DNA from 2 places in the Methylophaga sp. UBA2012 genome. Region 1 is predicted to be linked to the other one. Evidence: riboswitches for the same ligand, from Rfam matches in the RefSeq annotation. Region 1 holds a riboswitch; the other holds the start of a gene.
What was found. A riboswitch is a leader RNA that binds a small molecule or an ion and turns the genes downstream of it on or off. The one in region 1 is predicted to bind cobalamin.
Positions count from the first base shown of each region.

Region 2: linked by a shared signal. The riboswitch ahead of B2248_RS13020 (cobaltochelatase subunit CobN) and the one ahead of B2248_RS14465 (hypothetical protein) in region 1 are both predicted to bind cobalamin.

Region 1 is NZ_DDCG01000020.1:17,415-25,318, reverse strand. It holds gene B2248_RS14470 (cobyrinate a,c-diamide synthase) at 1-1,244, opposite strand, end outside; gene B2248_RS14465 (hypothetical protein) at 1,250-1,831, opposite strand; cobalamin riboswitch at 1,887-2,080, opposite strand; cobalamin riboswitch at 2,181-2,373, shown strand; gene B2248_RS14460 (TonB-dependent receptor domain-containing protein) at 2,435-4,261, shown strand; gene B2248_RS14455 (O-succinylhomoserine sulfhydrylase) at 4,391-5,581, shown strand; gene B2248_RS14450 (vWA domain-containing protein) at 5,691-7,490, shown strand; partial or broken gene B2248_RS14445 (hypothetical protein) at 7,487-7,904, shown strand, end outside.
Region 2 is NZ_DDCG01000018.1:71,109-79,012, forward strand. It holds gene groL (chaperonin GroEL) at 1-1,292, shown strand, start outside; gene mscL (large conductance mechanosensitive channel protein MscL) at 1,352-1,807, opposite strand; cobalamin riboswitch at 1,990-2,179, shown strand; gene B2248_RS13020 (cobaltochelatase subunit CobN) at 2,309-6,628, shown strand; gene B2248_RS13025 (MotA/TolQ/ExbB proton channel family protein) at 6,632-7,078, shown strand; gene B2248_RS13030 (DUF2149 domain-containing protein) at 7,071-7,385, shown strand; gene B2248_RS13035 (lysozyme inhibitor LprI family protein) at 7,388-7,810, opposite strand; gene B2248_RS13040 (PA2778 family cysteine peptidase) at 7,821-7,904, opposite strand, start outside.

The DNA.
Region 1 (7,904 bases):
TAAAAGTGAATATAGCTGGCGGTTAAACGCTGTTGTTGATAGACCACTTCACTGACCGATTTACCATTAGGACACTGTCCGCTTATCTCCGAAACCAGTTCTGTACTGAGTAAAGAATGATGATAGGTGTGGCCTCTGATGGCTGCACCATTGATAGTGACTTCCTGTAATCCGAGAGCCGTCAGTCTCGCCTGAAGTGTGGCTTTGACAGGCAAAATGCCACATAGACTAGCAGTGTTATCCGCTTTATCCGTCAGGGATTCACATAGGTATAACATGCCGCCACACTCAGCGATGATCGGTTTATTGGCATGGTAATGCTGGTGAATAGCTTGAATCATATTGGTGTTTTGACTCAATGTCTCCAGATGTAACTCGGGATATCCACCAGGCAGATACAGGCTATCGATGTCTGGTAATTGTTTGTCTGTTAGTGGCGAGAAAAATATAAGCTCAGCACCTAATGCAGAAAGACAATCCAGATTCGCTTGATAAAGAAAAGAGAAAGCGGCATCCCTGGCAACCCCAATCTTTACACCTTCGAGTAAGAGAGGCAGTGGCTCAACATCAATAAACGGAAAATCAATATCAGGTAATGAAACCGTATTATCAAAGTCAAAAGCGTCCAGAGTATGGCTCAGGCGTTGCTCTAAATCAGTGACTTCATTGGCTTGCTGTAAACCCAAATAACGACTGGGCAGGGCATGTTCAGTTTGTCTGAACAAAGTAGCGAGACAAGGAAGAGTGTTAGGTAAGGCTTTTTTGAGCATATCGGCATGACGTTCACTGCCGACTTTATTAGCAATAACGGCAGCGACACGCGTATCTTTTCGATATTGATCCAAACCGACAGCGATGGCTGCAAAGGTTTGTGCCATGGCACTGGCATCGATCACGGCAAGGATAGGGATACCAAAAGCAGCAGCCAGATCAGCTGTGGAAGGTTCACCATCAAACAAGCCCATCACACCTTCAATCAAAATAATATCGGCTTGTTGCGCCGCTTCTGCTAAAAGTTGCTGACTGTGTTGTTTGCCGACCATCCACAGGTCAAGCTGATAAACAGGGTGACCTGATGCGTATTCTAAAACCATAGGGTCCAGAAAATCTGGACCCACTTTGAATACGCGCACCTTTTTGTTTTGCTGCCGGTAATGTCTTGCTAATACAGCGGTGACCGTGGTTTTACCTTGGCCAGATGCCGGTGCAGCAATGACAACAGCAGCGCATGACTGCGACTGCATCTCTATTAATGCTGTTGATCTGCTCGTTGTGTCGTTGCTGTGAAATGCAGAGACACATGGCAAATCATTGCAACTACCAGATAGAAACTCATTACAGCCAGATTTTTTGGGAAGTACTGAATAAAACGCTGTGTGTATTCAGTGAATGTTGGATCAGGATAACGGCCAGAGAAGAAGTAGAACCCGCCACCACTAAATAATGTGGCTGCAGTGGCTGCTACCAATATACTTCCAACAAGCGGCAATAAGGTGGCTGCATTAAATTGATATTTTGATGCATACCAGCGTCCAGCCATCCATAAGCTGCCATAAGCAGGAATCAGAAAACCGTAAGCAGGAGACATGCAGAAACTAGTGCTTAATTGACCACCGCCCAACAACACACTGGCGATATCGAGACCAGCAGCCATTACTAGAAATACAGGAAACCAGGCAGCTGAACTCAGGTAAAGACCGGCTAGGAAAAAGATAGCCCATGATGCACTCGGTAACGCGTCGACAGAAGCAAAATGATGACCTCGGGTCATGAACATTAAAAGTGCTAAAAGACCAGCAATAATGAGTTGCTGAGAACGAGATAAGGTCATGATGTGATTCTCCAGTGTGCCCACCCGCACACAATAGGTTTTGAATTTGCCAGTTGGCACGTTTTATTTTCAGGCCGGTCTCCGGACTTGTGAGTTTTGCCTGATAAACACCTTCCCATACAGCGCTGTACAGTGGCATAACGTTTATCTCATCTCACTTACCGTTGCGGGGGCAGTGTCGGCATTATCTAGTGATGCACCGACTTCCCGTTTACTTGCGTTAGCAACACCTAAAACACGCGATAGAATAAGGATTAATGCCACATATTGTCAATTTGCCGTATAGGAATGAGGCGTCATTGTCGCTATAGTTGACATAGTCAGTTTGACGGATGGATGCGCAGCCATTACTATGCGCGGCTCTTCAGGTGCTCTGTTTATGCAGAGTTAAACGGGAAGTTGGTGACAAATCCAACACTGCCCCCGCAACGGTAAACGTTGAAAAGCACATCATTAAGCCACTGCGAATGTCGTGGGAAGGCGATGTGTCAGGCGATAGCCACAACGTAAGTCCGGAGACCGGCCTGAGGTTTCGTAACAACACAATGTGTTGTGACCCTATTAACCCTGGATCGCGGGTGAGCGTATCCTCAGGAGACAATTATGACCTTGTTTTCAAAGGCGTTGCCTTTGCGTGCGTGCACGCGTCTTTCAGCATTTACGCTGATTTCTTCTTTACTTTCTTTACCTGTTATAGCCAGTGATGAACTAGATTCCATCACCGTTACTGCAAACCGTATGCCTACGGAAAATGCGTTGGCGCCGACTACGGTGATCACAGAAGCTGATATTGAAAAACTTCAGATTCAAGATTTGGCTACACTTCTGTCACGTTTTCCGGGTATTGACATGACTCAGAATGGTGGTTTGGGTAAGACAAGTGGTATTTCAATCCGCGGAACAAACTCTGATCACGTGCTTGTTTTAGTTGATGGCGTTAAATGGTATTCAGCCACATCTGGTTCGTCAGCATTACAAGATTTCCCTGTTAGCCAAATTGAACGTATTGAAATTGTCCGCGGGCCTCGAGCTGGGCTTTATGGCTCTGAAGCCATAGGTGGTGTGATCCAAATCTTCACTAAAAGCGGTTCAATTAGTAAACCTACGCCAAATTTTACGGTGTCTGCTGGTACCAAAAACACTCTCAGAAGCCAAGCTGGCGTAAGTGGTGGAAACGAAACGACCAAATATAATCTTAGCTATAGCTACGATACAACCAATGGCATCAACGCTAGAGAAGATCGTAACCCTGATCATGACGGTTACCGTAATCAAAGTGTATCGTTAAAAGTCAATCAACAGTGGATAGAAAACTGGTCAACGGATGTTAATCTGCTTCGTTCAAATGCACGTAATCACTATGATGGATCTAGTGTAAATAAAAATTACGTCACCGATACCGTTCAACAAATTCTTGGGCTTAATAACAATATCTCAGTAAACGATACATGGTCTATGAGTTTTGGCCTTTCTGAGTCGCGTGATCGTTCTCAAAATTATGTCGATGATGAGATAACCACAAATTACAATACACGTCATCGTTATGCCGGCTGGATAAATCATCTTAGATTAAATGCTCAGCATCGAGTCAATATTGGCTTCGAGTATGAGAATGACAAGATTGATAGTTCTGATACTTATGTCTCTGATTCTCGTGACAATAAAGCTGTTTTTGCTAGCTGGGATGCTGAGCTTGATAAAAACAGCTGGCTTCTGAGTGCTCGTCATGACGATAATGAATCATTCGGCCATGAAACAACAGGAACAGCTGATTATGGTTACCAGTTGAGTGATGAGTTAAAGTTGACCGCTAATGCCGGAACTGGCTTCAAGACCCCGACATTTAACGATCTCTACTATCCATTAGATAGTTTTGGGTTTCAAGGCAATCCTGATCTGAAACCAGAAAAATCGACCTCGTATGGTATTGGGTTGGAAGGCACACCAAGCTGGGGAAGATGGGCCATCAATACCTACAAAAACAAGATCAGAAACCTGATAGTTTGGGATACATCGCCATCTAATGTCGACGTGGCTAAGATCAAAGGTGTTGAGTTTGAAGTCACAACAAGCCTTGCAGATTGGCAAGTGTCAGCGGATGCTTCATTTTTGCAACCAGAGGATGACAAAACAGGGAATGTTTTGCCCAGAAGAGCAAAACGTTTAGCCAATATGCATCTGGATCGTAATTGGGGGGACTGGTCCACCGGCGCGAGCTGGAAGTTGAGAGGGCATAGCTATGATAAAGCGGATAATAAAAAGCGTCTTGGCGGTTATGGGCTCCTGGATTTACGTGTTGCCTATAAAGTGGATCCAGACTGGACAGTCAGGTTAACAGGCCAAAATATGTTAAATAAAGACTATCGAACCGTTGATGAATATTACAGCTTGGGTCGTACTGTAATGTTGTCACTGAGTTACCAACCTTAAAAGTCTATAGGTTGAATAAAAATACCCGAACATGTTTCGGGTATTTTTTTGCCTGAAACATCAGGATTCATCTGGTCAGTAGCCCGCTAAAAATATAGAATTGTCACATCTTTTTTATGTTGAACTCCCATGACAGATAAATATGACAATAAAGGCTTTGCGACAAAAGCCGTCCGCGTTGGCCACAAAAGAACGGCCGAATCTGAACAATCTGAACCTATATTCCCAACGTCCAGCTTTGTCTTCGAAAGTGCAGAGCAAGCTGCAGCACGATTTGGTGGTGATGAGCCGGGTAATATCTATTCTCGTTTTACTAATCCCACCGTTCGGACATTTGAACAGCGTCTAGCCGCCCTTGAAGGTGGTGAGTCCTGTGTTGCTACATCATCTGGCATGTCAGCTATTCTGTCGACGATGATGGCCTTATTATCAGCCGGTGACCATATCGTGTCGTCGATGAGTATTTTTGGCACTACACGTGTTTTGTTTGATAAATATTTATCCAAGTTTGGTGTCAGCACCAGCTACGTGAAATTGATTGATTTGGATGACTGGAAAGCCGCCATTACGCCAGAAACAAAAATGCTGTTTTTGGAAACGCCTTCCAACCCCATGAATGAAATTGCAGACTTAGAAGCACTCTCTGAGCTGGCTAAAGCCAATGACTGTTTATTGATTGTCGATAACTGTTTCTGCACACCGGCATTACAACGACCGTTGGAGTTTGGCGCTGATATCGTGGTGCATTCAGCCACTAAATACATTGATGGCCAGGGCCGTTGTATTGGTGGTGCGGTGGTTGGCGATGCTAAACGTGTTGGTGAAGAGGTATATGGTTTCTTGCGTACAGCAGGGCCGACGATGAGTCCATTTAATGCGTGGACATTCCTGAAAGGTCTGGAAACGCTGGATTTGAGAATGAAAGCGCATTCTGCATCAGCACTTGAGGTGGCAAGCTGGCTGGAGTCGCAACCTTTAGTGAGCCATGTGTTTTATTCAGGTTTGCCCTCACATCCACAGCATACGCTGGCTAAGAAACAACAGTCAGCATTTGGTGGCATTATTGCCTTTGAAATCAAAGGTGGTAAGAAGGATGCGTGGACATTAATCAATTCACTGGAATGGCTTTCCATCACAGCGAATTTAGGTGATAGCAAAACCACCATCACTCATCCTGCAACCACAACGCACGGGCGCTTGTCTGAAGAAGCCCGTGCTGCGGCCGGTATTACCGATGGTATGTTACGCATCTCTGTCGGCCTCGAAAGTGTGGATGATATTAAAGCGGATTTAGCCCGCGGATTTGCCGGGATTAAATAACGGCACAAAACCTGCATAGCCCTGCCTACATTGGTGTGGCTGTCAAAAAAATGTCTTTAAAAAGCCTAAAGACAGAGGCCTGACAGCATAATGAACAAGGTAGATTGCTATGTTAGATTTATTAAAGATCGCATTGCCATTAGTGTTGCTGGCAACCATGCCAGCACGTCAATCACAAGCGGCTGAAACCCCCAGTAGTGATGTTCGTGTTGTGATAGACGTTTCAGGCAGCATGAAAAAGAATGATCCTAAAAACCTCCGTGCGCCCGCGCTGAGAATGCTGGTGGGATTAATGCCAGACGATGCTAATGCAGGGGTTTGGACGTTTGCCAAAATGGTCAACATGCTGGTGCCCTGGCAAAAAGTAGATGATGACTGGCGGCAGAAAGCCATAGAGAAATCATCCAAAATACATTCTCTTGGCTTGTACACCAATATTGAATTAGCACTACAGAAAGCTACCAAAACCGGAATACAAAATAATCCCAAACAACGTCAAAGCTTAATTTTATTATCGGATGGTTTTGTAGACTTACAACCCGGCCAAAAAGCCAGTGAAGCATCCCGCCAACGGATTCTGAATGATATTGTGCCGAAGTTAAAAGCGGCGAATCTGGCCGTTCATACTATTGCCTTGTCAGATAATGCCGATCATGAATTATTAAAAGCTATCTCGATGGAAACCGATGGTTGGTACCAACAAGCTAATACGGCAGATGATTTACAACGTATTTTCTTACATATGTTTGAGAAAGCCACACAGCCTGATACCGTTCCACTCGCGGATAATCAATTCAAAATTGATAGTAGTGTCAATGAAATGACAGTGCTAGCGTTTCGTAAACCAGGCTCCGCGGAGACGCAACTGAAATCACCCGACGGTAAAACGCTCACCGAACTGGACCAATCAGAGAAAATACGTTGGTTACACGAAGATAGCTTTGATTTGATTACCATCGAAAATCCTGTTACGGGAGAGTGGCGCATTGATGCCCAACTCGATCCTGATAATCGGGTGATGGTAGTAACAGATATGAAACTGCAAACCAGTGATTTACCCAATAATGTGCTTAAGGGCGAAAAATTCGACTTTCATGCCACCCTGACTGACCACGGTAAAGCGATTACCCGAAAAGACTTTCTTGAATTAGTCGATGGCTCACTCAAGCAAAATTCAGAGCAGGGAGAGAAGCAACTATCGATGACGCTGGATCCACAAAAAAGTCAGTTTAATGCGACTTTGGGTGAGGAGTTTACTGCTGGAAGACAAGATGTCATTGTGACACTGAAAAGTGCCACATTTGAACGTCAGAGACGTCAAAGTATCAATGTGATTGCAGCACCTTATTATGTTGAGACTGAACGTTTGCCTGGAGATAATCGAAGCCATCGTATTCAAGTTCAGGTTGAACCCACACTCATTAAACCGGATTCCCTGTCGATAAAAGCCTTATTAAGGGAAGAAAATGGTAGCGAGTGGCCTTACGACATGCAGAAAACCGATACCAATAATTGGCAACTGACATTAACTGAGCTGACCAACGAGGCAAACTATGAGTTATCGCTTCAGTTACGTGGTGAAACGCCTGAAGGGCGACCTGTGTTTTTACAGGCAGAACCCATTAAATTAAAAGATGAATTAACTGCAGAAAAACCCGCTGAGTTATTTGATGAAGAACTGACTCCAATATTGGATCCGATTACCGGGGAAGATGAGGCGAATGTCGATATCATGCCATTGGATGATGACTTGCTGTTAGACGACAGTGACAATAGTTCAGATACCTCAATGTCAGATAACACCAAACTCTTGATCGGTAATGCCATTATCGTGTGTTTATTGATTGCTGGTGTGATTTGGTGGCGCAGACAGAATGCAGCCACCATGGCGGTAGGAGATATGCTTTGATAAATCTAACCGATCCAATGCTGGAGTTTTTGGCTTACGAACTGGCACTTGTTTTTGCCATTATCGCGGGCATTCTGCTGGTCAGTAACCGAAGAAAACAACGTAAAGTCCACAACGCCAGTAGTAATGCTGTAAAAAAGATTAAACGCAACAGGGAAGTCAGAGAACAGAACCTGAGCCAGGTTCTACAAGAAAAATATGGCCTGAGTGACGAAGCGCTAAAGGTAGAAGTTAATGACTTTCTGGAACGTGAACGCCGTATTCAAAAAAGTCTTGTAAAAACCTATATCGAACAGGATTCCAATGCTTTCCTGAATATCCCGGACCTGATAGAACAAGCCGTTGACGCCGCCTTGAATATTGAACCTGTCGGTTCTCATTCAGCACCGCATCAAGCAGAAAAACAAGCGTCAA
Region 2 (7,904 bases), on a different contig from region 1:
TGAAACGTGGTATCGACAAAGCGGTTCAAGCGGCAGTTGAGCAATTACGCACTATGTCATCTCCTTGTGATGATGATAAAGCCATTGCTCAAGTAGGTACTATCTCAGCAAACTCTGACGCATCAGTCGGTAAAATCATTGCTGAAGCCATGCAAAAAGTTGGTAAAGAAGGCGTTATCACTGTTGAAGATGGTAGCGGCTTTGAAAACGAATTAGATGTCGTTGAAGGTATGCAGTTTGACCGTGGTTACCAGTCTCCATACTTTGTTAACGACCAACAAACTATGACAGCAGAACTGGAAGATCCGTATGTGCTGTTATTCGACAAAAAAATCTCAAACATCCGTGACTTACTGCCAGCTCTGGAGCAAGTGGCTAAATCAAGCCGTCCATTGCTGATCGTCTCTGAAGACGTGGAAGGTGAAGCACTAGCAACACTGGTTGTGAACAATATGCGCGGTATCGTGAAAGTCTGTGCGGTTAAAGCCCCTGGCTTTGGTGACCGTCGTAAAGCGATGTTAGAAGATATTGCTGTTCTGACTGGTGGTACTGTGATTTCTGAAGAAGTCGGTCTGAGCCTGGAAAAAGTGACTTTAGATCACTTAGGTCAAGCGAAGAAAATCACTGTCAGCAAAGAAAACACAACTATCGTTGATGGTGCTGGCCGTGCAGATGAAATCCAAGCACGTGTTGAACAAATTCGTACACAAATCGCTGAATCTTCTTCTGACTACGACAAAGAAAAACTGCAAGAACGTGTGGCTAAATTAGCTGGCGGTGTTGCGGTTATCCGTGTCGGTGCGGCTACCGAAATGGAAATGAAAGAGAAAAAAGCACGCGTTGAAGATGCGTTGCATGCAACTCGCGCCGCAGTTGAAGAAGGCGTTGTTGCAGGTGGTGGTGTTGCTCTGGTTCGTGCAGAAGGTTCTCTGGGTGAACTGCGTGGTGACAACCATGATCAAGACATGGGTATCAAAATTGCACGTCGTGCAATGGAAGAACCTTTACGTCAAATCGCTACAAATGCGGGTGCTGAAGCCTCTGTTATCCTGAACGAAGTCGCTGCAGGCAAAGGTAACTTCGGTTACAACGCGGCTACAGGCGAATACGGCGATATGATCGATATGGGTATTCTTGACCCAACCAAAGTGACTCGTACTGCACTGCAAAATGCAGGTTCTGTTGCTGGTCTGATGCTGACAACAGAAGCGATGATTGCTGAACTGCCGAAAGATGATGCACCTTCAATGCCTGATATGGGCGGAATGGGTGGCATGGGCGGCATGATGTAATCATCCCTCAGCCTTTAAAGCTAAAAAAAGCCCCGGCCAGTTGGTCGGGGCTTTTTTGTTTAGGCAATTTCAGATGTGCAATGTGGGCAACGGGTTGCTTTGATTAGAATGGTTGAAAAACATTTCGGACATTCTTTATTGGTGGCTTCTTTAGGGGCTGGTTCCGCTTCTTTTTCACGTTGTAGTTTATTGACTGAGCGGATTAATAAGAACACAGCAAAAGCCACGATCAGAAAGCTAATCACCGCATTAATAAAGACACCATAACTGATCACCACGGCGCCGGCTTCTTGAGCATTAGCGAGGGTGGCATATGGTCCCGCTACAGTCCCTTCTTTCAAGGTAACGAATAAGTCTGAAAAGTCGACACCTCCGAGTAACAGGCCGATAGGTGGCATGATAACGTCAGCAACCAGACTTTTGACAATCGTGCCAAACGCACCACCGATAATAATACCCACAGCCATATCTAGCACATTGCCACGCATTGCAAATTCTTTGAATTCTTTCAACATCCTTTTATTCCTCTTGTTATTTTTTCGCTGAAAATTAGGGAGTAGAGCCACTCGATTAAACATGGCGTCTCTGTGCGATATTAGCCATCGCTATTTTGACTGTCTAGCTTTAGTTGGCGCATGAATATTGTGTGCGATTTTGTCTGCGTCACCAAACCGTGGTTGTTATTAAGCGATGTACGTATAATTCAGGTCTTTATGGTCTCTTACCAGAGTTAAAAGGGAATTCTTAACCGAAGCTGTCCCCGCAACTGTATACGTGAAGTTTCCGACAACGATGATGTAAAACCACTGAAATTAGTCGATTTCGGGAAGGTGAGTCGGAAACGTTGAAGCGTGAGCCAGGATATCTGCCATAAAAACGTTGTTATCCGATGGCCGGGGTGTGCAGTTGGAGCGGGAAACCGTTTAATGGCGAATCATCTTTGAGTTGTTAAGCGGTGTGTGGTTTTCCGGCATGGTTTGATAGCTCAGTGTTTTTATATATTGATGGAAAGCGCTTTGTATAACCGAATTGTTCTCTGTTTAGTCCTGTTTCTTTTCTCTGCATCAGCATTCGCTGAGCAACTCTTACTGATTGTGACGCCAAGGAATGTACCGGAAGTGGTATCAGGTGCACATGAATTTTTAAAAGACACATCGCAACAGCCCGTCTCTGTACAAATACGTACAACAGAGCAGTGGCAAGATTTATCCACACAAAAGCAATCACAGTTATTGCAGCAGTCAGATTTAGTGTTTGCTGGCGGTGTGTTTGGCGAAACCGCCAATCAACTGGTGGAATATAGCAAAAAAGGTTTGTTAAATAATCTTATTGCTTTGCATAGTGATCAACGTCTGGTGATGGCCTCAAGTCTTGATGGCAAAGCATTATTAGCCGGGCCACCTGATAAGTTGATGCAACATCCTGATCCCACCATATCAACAGAGCAATGGATGGCATCACTACTAGAACAACATCCTGAACAGCAAGCCTGGCTGATCACGCGATTCTTCTGGCTAGGAAAAAACAGTGAAAATATGCAGGGTTTAATCCATCATCTGCATCATATCGTTCGACATGAAGATACGATTCAGCGTCCGCAATTAGCTGCACAGCTCAGACTTTATCATCAAGGTAAAATCACCTTACCAGAGCAGTTTGAGTTTTCAGCAAAATCTTCGTGGGTAGTATTGCTCGATTATGAAACGGGGGAACGACCCGGAGAAAAGGCTTTGCTGGATGCGGTTTGCGAAAACGTAGCTGATGAAAAGACCGGGTGTGTGTCAGTGCTTACTGCCTGGGGGGATGCCAGTTTATCTGCGATTAAGCTACTGACACAACATAAATCACAGATCAGCTCGATAGTATCATTACAAGACTTTGTAATAGGTGGCTCTGAACATCGGCAAGCGGTCACCGATGAGTTAAAAGAACTGGATGTGCCAGTTATCAAAGCGATGCGTTTAAGTGACAGCACCCGTGCCGAGTGGGAACTGTCTGAAGCCGGGATTAGCTGGGATTCGGTGCATTACCGGGTCGCTATGCCTGAGTTGCAGGGGCTTTCTCAACCGATGGTCGTCGCGACGATGACACCTGCTGAGGTCGATAAGCTCACCGGTGCCAGACTCGCTTTTTCTGAGCCAGTTGCTTCACAAGTGAGCTTATTGTCACAGCGTCTAAAGCGCTGGCAACAGTTGCAGAATAAAGCGAATCAGGATAAAAAAGTCGCCATCATTTATTACAACCATCCGCCGGGGCGTCACAATATCGGGGCGGATAATTTAAATGTGGTGGAGTCTTTATTCGATATTTTGCATTCACTCAACAATAGTGGCTACAACACGGGTGAACTGCCAAAAACATCAGCGGAGTTATTAGACTTATTACAGCAGCGTGGTGTGAACCTGCCAGAAGATCATGAAGCACTGGCCGCCATGTCATCCGTCGTAAATACTGTTGATAGCCAAACTTATCTGTCCTGGTTTCATACCTTACCGGAGTCATTACAGCAGGAAATGGTCAATGGACCGCTGGGTTTATTGCACGCCAATTTAAAACAAGCGAAAGCGTTAAAAGATCCCAGTATTGCAAAACACTTATTAGCCAGAGTGATGGAAGATATCCGCCATGTGGTGGATGGGGCAGATCATGCTGGTCGGGATCGTGTTTTGCAATTACTCACTCAGCTCCAGATCCTTTATCAGCAACGTTCAGACGAGATGGATTGGCAGCAGGCTGAGCAATTAATTACGGCGATTAGTCAGCAGTGGATTGAAGGTGTACGAGGCTGGGGAGAAGCACCGGGTAATGTAATGGTGTTTGATCATAAAATCCTGATTCCCGGTATTCAATTTGGCAATATTTTTGTTGGTCCTCAACCGCCCAGAGGCTGGGAGCTGAATGAAGAGTTATTACATGCGAACTTATCATTTCCACCGCCACATCAGTATATGGCCTTTTATCAATGGATTAGAAATGAGTTTCATGCCGATGCTTTAGTGCATTTAGGCCGACATTCCACTTATGAGTTTCTACCGCGACATCGTGTGGGCATGGCGGAAAATGATTATCCTCAAGCGATTCTGGCTGATTTACCCAGTATTTATCCGTACATTGTGGACGGGGTTGGCGAGGGTATTCAGGCGAAGCGCCGTGGTTTGGCGGTGATGATCGATCACCTTACCCCACCACTGGCGAGTACGGAGTTGTACGACCAATTATTAGAACTACGTCAGGTAGTAGAAAGTTATGAGTCGGCGCCGGTGAATGCCGGTGCAATGCGTGACCGAGCGATTGATGAAATGAAACGGTTAGTTGCTGAGTTGAATTTAGAAGATGAGCTGACAGCCAATATGTCCGCTGAGCTGGGGGTACGTGGTTTAAGTTCGTTCGAACAGGTGGATGATGATTTACTGGTGCATGAAATCGGCCATTACCTGACCACACTGCAAGAAGATTTTATGCCGTTAGGTTTGCATGTGTTTGGTCGTGATTGGTCTGAAAAAGCCATTCAAACCATGCTGACGTCGATGAATAATGGCAAACAAACCACGGAAAACTGGGAACCACTGTTACGGGAATCTCCGGCGGCAGAAATGTCGGCTTTACTGGCTGCGCTGGACGGCCATTTTGTCGAGCCCGGTAAAGGCAATGATCCGATTCGCACACCATCGGCTTTACCTACGGGGCGTAATTTCTATGCCCTGGATGATAGTTTGATTCCATCTCGGTTAGGCTACAAAGTGGGCATTGCTTTAGCTGAAAAAGCCCGTGCTGAGTCGCCAGCGAATGCTAAACAGGACAGTGATGCTTTAGTGTTATGGGCCTCGGATGTGGTGCGTGATGAAGGCGCGATGATCGCCTTTGCCTACGATATGTTAGGTGTAAAACCGACCTGGAATAGCCGTGGGATTTTTAGCGGATTGGAGCGTTTAGATCTGAGCTCTACAGACTCTACTTCAAACCCGCCGCGTATTCGTCGGGATATGTTACTGACCACATCGGGTTTATTTCGTGATTTGTATGGTTCGCAGTTAGTGTGGTTGGAGCAGGCAGTCTTAATGGCTTTGGATGCCTCTTCGGGACTGATTCGCCGTGATTATCCTGCTTTAACATTATCTTTAGATGCTGCCCTGGAACGTTTGCAGGTAAAAGAAAAGCCGGGTTTCGAATCTTTGGAGCAGAATCAAGTAGCCGCTCGTTGGGTGGCAGATGCCAGTGCGGCATTACGAGCGGGGATATCTGAACAAGAAGCCGGGCTGACAGCGAGTTACCGTATTTTTGGCGCACCTCCCGGCGCGTATGGCGCGGGAGTGAATCGTTTGGTGGAGCGTTCAGGCGCTTGGGAAAATCGTGAACAAGTCGCGGAAACGTATATTCATCGCATGGGCCATGCTTATGGCGCAGAGCTGGACGGCCAGGCACAGCAGGCCCTGTTTCAACAGCGGTTAAAACATGTCGGCCAAACCTATTTGGGGCGAGGCAGTAATCTGTATGGCGTCATGGATAACAATGATGCCTTTGATTATCTGGGAGGACTGAGTTTAGCCATTGAAACCAGCCGTGGTCAGGCGCCGAATAATTATATTCTGGCACATAGTGATAGTAGTGATTTACGGGTCGATCCCTTACAAAGTGTGTTGTTGAGCGAATTACGAGGCCGCTACTTGAATCCTCAGTGGCTTAAACCTCTGATGAATGAAGGTTATGCTGGCGCGCGCACCATGGGCAGTGAGTTTTTAGAGTATCTATGGGGCTGGCAGGTGACCAATCCCGGTATTGTGAAAAGCTGGGTATGGGATGAAGTCAAACGTGTGTATGTCGATGATGGTCTGGATCTCGGCTTAGATGAGTTCCTTGAACAAGATCATAATGTGCATGTAAAAAGTAATATGCTCGCGATTATGCTGGTCGCGGCATATAAAGGTTTTTGGCAGGCAGATGAGTCGACCTTACACGATCTGGCACAGCAGTTTACCGATTTAGTTGCAGCAAATGGTCTGCCGGGAAGTGGTCATACTACGCCGTCACATCCGATGTATCTCTGGTTGAATGATTATTTAGACGCGGAGCACCAGCAGCAATTAGCTGAGGTGTTAAACGCCGCAAAAATGCCAGAAGCGGATTTGCCTAATGCGCCAAGCCATATTGCTGAGGTCACTGAGCAAACAGCGACTCAGGCTGAGCAACAGCAAACAAATTTATCTGAGGAACAACAGCAAGAACAAAACCAGCAACAACGTTTCTGGCTGTATTTGCTATTAGGTCTGGTGATGTTATTGGTACTGGTCGGTATCGCAAAAGGGGCGCGTGCACCTGTTTCAAAGGCTAAGGAGTAAGTTATGTTGAGTTCACAGTCGATAGGTGTGATGCATCACTTAGTGGGGTTTTTGCTGGAACCGGTCATTTGGGCGCTGATGTTGTTTGCTGCCTTAAGCGTTATAGATATTGGTATTGCACTGGCCGAGCGTTTTTCTGGTTTAAAAAAGTGGCAACAGTCTGGTCAAACTGACGCGTTTGAAACCTTAGCGTTTAAACGTATCGAACGTAGCGACTTTTTAGCGAGAATTGCTCCGATGCTGGGATTGATGGGAACGCTTATTCCTCTTGGCCCCGGCTTATCAGCCTTGGGTAATGGCGAATTAAGCATTTTAACCACGGCGATGAGTGTGGCATTTGATACTACGGTGTTGGGTTTGTTTGTCGGCATTATCGGTTTTGTTTTAGGGCGATTGAGACGCCGCTGGTATGATGAGGTGTTGACCTCAATGGAACAAGCTCATGGCTAGACGTTGGCGCAACAGTCGTTTTGATGGCAATGATGATGAGCCATTAGGCCCTATGGCCAATCTATTAGACTTAATGTTGGTGTTTGCCTGCGGTTTGATCGCGGCATTGATCTCAATGAGCAGTCAGTTACAAGACCATTTCCAGGCAGAGAAAAGTCAGGCAGATCATGCCTTGACGGAATTACAGTCGATGAAAGAGTTACCGCAGATGCCGGAGGGAATGCAGGGTGGGGCTGATGGATACGAGTCAGTTGGTCAAGTTTATCGCGATCCGAAAACCGGCAAGCTCATCATGATTGGGCAATGAGTTTACTCATACGTTAATTCTGGTTCAGGCATGATAGCTGGAGTACTGTCCATATAAGTGAGATAGCTCGACCAGATTTCATGTGTTCTTATCTCAGTCAGTTTTATCTGACAGCCAAGCGACATGGCAACACGAATAGTGCCGTCCATCCAAATGATGTAAATGCTGTCGCAATAAGCTTTTTTATAAGCCTCCCAGGCGGATTGCCCTGTTTCAATCGCTTCTATGACTTGAGTTTCATCGTGATAACGTTGTTTTGCCGCCGCCAGATAATGTTCCATGATGTCTTGTTTTTGCTGAATTTCTTCATTAAGACACGCATTAATTTCCAGTGTAGTAAAGGCTGATGCGCAGTCAGTTTCTGTATGAGAAAAAACAGGGAAACTAATGAATAAAGGTAGCAACACGAACAGACGACTTAACATGGTTGATCCTTTAAAACTCAGGGCACGTTGGAATTTCACACTGACCGCCAGGCACTGATCGCTGTCCGATAATTTCTTGCAGACTGTCTTTTAA